DNA from 2 places in the Pseudomonas sp. NPDC089996 genome. Region 2 is predicted to be linked to the other one. Evidence: riboswitches for the same ligand, from Rfam matches in the RefSeq annotation. Region 2 holds a riboswitch; the other holds the start of a gene.
What was found. Region 2 has a riboswitch for cobalamin ahead of cobW (cobalamin biosynthesis protein CobW). Riboswitches for the same ligand answer to the same signal wherever they lie in the genome.

Region 1: linked by a shared signal. The riboswitch ahead of ACIPW4_RS13590 (TonB-dependent receptor) and the one ahead of cobW (cobalamin biosynthesis protein CobW) in region 2 are both predicted to bind cobalamin.

What each region holds. Positions count from the first base shown of each region.
Region 1 is NZ_JBIVGA010000006.1:366,740-368,937, reverse strand. It holds gene ACIPW4_RS13595 (GNAT family N-acetyltransferase) at 1-481, shown strand, start outside; cobalamin riboswitch at 516-722, shown strand; gene ACIPW4_RS13590 (TonB-dependent receptor) at 829-2,198, shown strand, end outside.
Region 2 is NZ_JBIVGA010000013.1:95,845-98,042, forward strand. It holds gene cobN (cobaltochelatase subunit CobN) at 1-167, opposite strand, end outside; gene cobW (cobalamin biosynthesis protein CobW) at 171-1,238, opposite strand; cobalamin riboswitch at 1,339-1,550, opposite strand; cobalamin riboswitch at 1,621-1,843, shown strand; gene ACIPW4_RS21545 (CbtB domain-containing protein) at 1,953-2,138, shown strand; gene ACIPW4_RS21550 (CbtA family protein) at 2,146-2,198, shown strand, end outside.

The DNA.
Region 1 (2,198 bases), on a different contig from region 2:
CTTCGACCCGGCACTGAGCGTCGAGCAGGCCCGCCAGCTGTGGCTGCAACTGCCGCTGCGCACGCTGGTGGCCGAAGAAGATGGCGAACTGCTCGGTTCCTACTACCTCAAGGCCAACGCCGCAGGCCCCGGCGCGCACGTCGGCAACTGCGGCTACATGGTCTGCGAAGCCGCCCGTGGCCGTGGCGTGGCCCGGCTGATGTGCGAGCACTCGCAGAAGCTGGCACGCCAGGAGGGCTTCCTGGCGCTGCAGTTCAATTCGGTGGTGGCGAGCAACGAAGCGGCCGTGGCGCTATGGACCAAGCTGGGCTTCGAGACCGTTGGCCGCCTGCCCAAGGCCTATCGCCATGCCCGCCTGGGGCTGGTCGACTGCCTGGTGATGTACAAATGGCTGGCCGATGAGCCGGTGGTGGAGAAGCCCGCCCTGCTGATAGGGCGCAAGAACATCGAGGCACGGGTGTCACGCCGCCGCGGGCGCTGATACGCGCATTTGACGCGCCTGCCATTCGATGGTCAGATGCGCGCCAGTTTCAGGTGTCCTGCGCCGCCGTGCGCAGGGTGAAACGGGAAGCCGGTGCGTCGTGGTCCACGACAAGTCCGGCGCTGCCCCCGCAACGGTAAGCGAGCGATGCCTTCGACACACCACTGTGCGCCAGCATGGGAAGGTGAAGGCCTCACGACCCTCGCAAGCCCGGAGACCGGCCTGAAGCGTCACTTGGCAACCCGCGGTGGGCGGGCGCAGGCCGGTATCCGCGTGCGCCTGCGTACGGGGTGCGCCTTTGCGTGTTTTCCACCGGGATCCATTCATTCCTGCAGCAGTGGAACGACATGTCCCGATTCATCAAGCTTCATCCCCTGGCGGCCTGCCTGGCCGTTACCCTGCCAGCCCTGGCCGACGAACCCATACTGAACCTGCCCTCCACGGCCATCACCGATAGCCGCGACCCACAACGTGTCGACCTGGCCACGCCGGGCGAGGCTGGTTCACGCTTGAACCTCAGCGCCCTGGAAACCCCGGCCAGCACCAGCAGCATCAGTGCCGCCCAGATCGAGCAGCGCAACAACTTCACCGTGCAGGATGCCGTGACCCGCTCGCCCGGCATCACCTTCATCGGCAACCCCGGTGATGGCGGCACGGGCCTGTCGGCACGTGGCTTCACCGGCCACGGCTCGGTGATGACCCTGTTCGACGGCGCGCGCCTGTATACCGGGGCCGGCACCCAGACGTTCCCGGTCGACCCGTGGATGGTGGAGCAGATCGACGTGATCCGCGGCCCGGCGTCGGTGCTGCACGGCGAAGGTGCCACCGGCGCGGTGGTCAACGTGATCCCGAAAAAACCGTTCGTGGGCGACATCCACAATCGCCTGCGGCTTGGCTACGGTTCGTGGGACCGCCAGCAGCTTGGCCTGGACAGCGGCGGCAGCCTCAGCGAACGCCTGAGCTACCGCCTGACCCTCAACCAGCAGGCCGGCAACGGCTGGGTCGACCGCACCGACTCGCGCAGCCTGGCCCTGAGCGCGGCGCTGCGCTTTGATGCCAACGACGACCTGAGCTTCACCCTCGCCCACGAACGCGGCGACGCCCAACCGGCCAATTATTACGGCACACCGCTGATCGACGGCCACTACCGCAGCAGCCTGCGCAAGAAGAACTACAACATCCAGAACGATGTGCAGCGCTATCACGACGAGTGGACCCGCCTGAGCACCGACTGGACGATCAGCGATCAGCTCAGCGCCAGCAACCAGCTGTACTACATCAAGAGCCGCCGCCACTGGCGCAACGCCGAGAACTACAGCTGGGACGCCGACCGCGAGCAGCTGGAGCGCCAGAGCTACCTGGAGATCAGGCACAACCAGGAGCAGATCGGCGACCGCCAGACCTTCACCTTCGACCACAGCCTGTTCGGGCTGGCCAGCAAGACGCTGGTCGGTGTCGAATACAACAAGGTGCGTTTCAACGTCGACAGCAACCGGCCCTACAACGACGTGGGTGGCGACTACATCGACCCGTGGCAGCCGACCCCGGGCTGGTTCCACAGCGAGTCGCCGACCCGCCCACAGACGTTGTCCACCACACACACCTTCGCGCTGTTCGCCGAAAACCGCCTGCAGCTCAGCGAACGCCTGTCGCTGGTCAGCGGCGTGCGCCGCGACCAGAACCACATCGACCGCGACAACCTGGTCGACGGCAGCCA
Region 2 (2,198 bases):
AGGCGCAGGCTGGGGAAATCCTCCGGCAGTTGCTCGGCGGTCTCGGCGAGCAATGCCAGGTGCGAGTCGCCGCTGCAGAGGATCACCAGGTCGGCGGGTGTCTGGCCGAGGTCGGCAATGCTGTCGTCCGGCACGAAGCCGCCGGGCTGGGTCCGCAGCAGGTGCATGGGTCAGGCGCCCAGGGCCTGGCGCAGGCGCGCTTCCAGTTGCACGGCGTCGAGGTCCTGGCCGATCAGCACCAGGCGGGTGATGCGTGGCTCGTCGGCGCGCCAGGCGCGGTCGAAGTGTTTGTCGAAACGGGTACCCACACCCTGCACCAGCAGACGCATCGGTTTGCCAGGGATGGCCGCAAAGCCTTTGGCGCGCAGGATGCCGAACTCCACGACCAGCTGGGTCAGGGCATCGAGCAGCAGGCTTTCGTCGGCTTCGGGCAGGTCGATGGAGATCGAGTCAAAGGCGTCGTGATCGTGATCGTCATGATCGTCGCCGTCATGGTGGGAATCGTGGTGGGTGCGGCGGCCATCGATGTGCGCCTCGGACTCGGCGCCTACGCCCAGCAGCACGTCCAGCGGCAGTCGGCCGCGACTGGCCTCGATTACCTTGACCGCGGGCGGCAGCTCTTCGGCCACTTCGGCACGGACCTTGGCCAGGCCTGCGGCGTCGATCAGGTCGGCCTTGTTCAGTACCACCAGGTCGGCGCTGGCCAGCTGGTCGGCGAACAGTTCGTGCAGCGGCGATTCGTGGTCCAGGTTGGGGTCCAGCTTGCGTTGCGCGTCGACCTGCTCGGGGTAGGCGGCGAAGGTGCCGGCGGCCACGGCCGGGCTGTCGACAACAGTGATGACGGCGTCAACGGTGCAGGCATTGCGGATTTCCGGCCACTGGAAGGCTTGCACCAGCGGCTTGGGCAGCGCCAGGCCGCTGGTTTCGATGAGGATGTGATCGAGATCGCCGCGGCGGGCGACCAGTTCGCGCATCACCGGGAAGAACTCTTCCTGCACGGTGCAGCACAGGCAGCCATTGGCCAGTTCATAGACACGGCCGCTGGCTTCTTCCTCGGTGCAGCCGATGCTGCACTGCTTGAGGATTTCGCCGTCGATGCCAAGTTCGCCGAATTCATTGACGATGACCGCGATGCGGCGGCCCTGGGCGTTGTCGAGCATGTGGCGGAGCAAGGTGGTCTTGCCCGAGCCGAGGAAGCCGGTGACGATGGTGACGGGGAGCTTGGCCAGTGTTTTCATGTCGCGTTGCCCTTGGCAGGTTGGCGCGGGCACACGGGACGTAAAGCCACAGGCCAGGCCGGCCGGGCTCGTTCGCCACCGGATCACCCCGCCCGGTTGAAAGTCGAAATCGTCTCGAGGCAGGTCTCCTGGCTTGCACCGTTCCAGCGCTTCACGGGGAAGCATCTGGCGGGATGACGCCTTCCCGCGCCTGGGCGCAGTGGCTGTGTCGATCCGTTATCGGTGCCTACAGTTGCGGGGGCAGCCGCGGCGTGTACCGCGTTCCCGTCTTAGCTTCGGCATGGCCGAAGAACCTCGAAGCCGCAAGGCTACGCGGGGGGTGGCGGGTGGTCAACCGAATGATGGTTCAGCAACCATTTGACGGCACTCTCGCCCCGTGCTCTCCTTACGCCTTGCGTCAGGTGCCCCTATGGGGTGAAACGGGAAATCGGTGCGTCGCAGGCCCTCGCCAGGGCCGGGCAAATCCGGTGCTGCCCCCGCAACGGTAAGCGAGCGAAGCGTCCAGACCACTGTGCCACGCAGTCCGGCATGGGAAGGTGATGCTTTCAAAGGAGCCCTGCTCCTCCTCGCAAGCCCGGAGACCGGCCTGTCGTTCATGAACACCCCGCGGTGGGCGGGCGCTGTCGCATTCCCCCGGGCGCCTCGCACCCGGGGCTGCCGCGCTTGTCCATTGCCCCATTGTCTTTATAAAAAAGCAAAGCAGAGGAACGCGTCATGCCCGTCACCAGTGCCAAACACAGCATCGCTACGCCCGTCCCCCTCAGCCAGCGCGTGGTCATCGCCGTCGGCGCCAGCCTGCTCGGCCTGTGCCTGGTCTACTTTGCCGGCTTCTCGCACATCGAAGCCGTGCACAACGCCGCGCACGACACCCGCCACAGCGCCGCCTTCCCTTGCCACTGAGGCTGCCATGATCAAGCGTATCGCCCGCACTGCCGGGTTCAGCGGCCTGCTCGCCGCCCT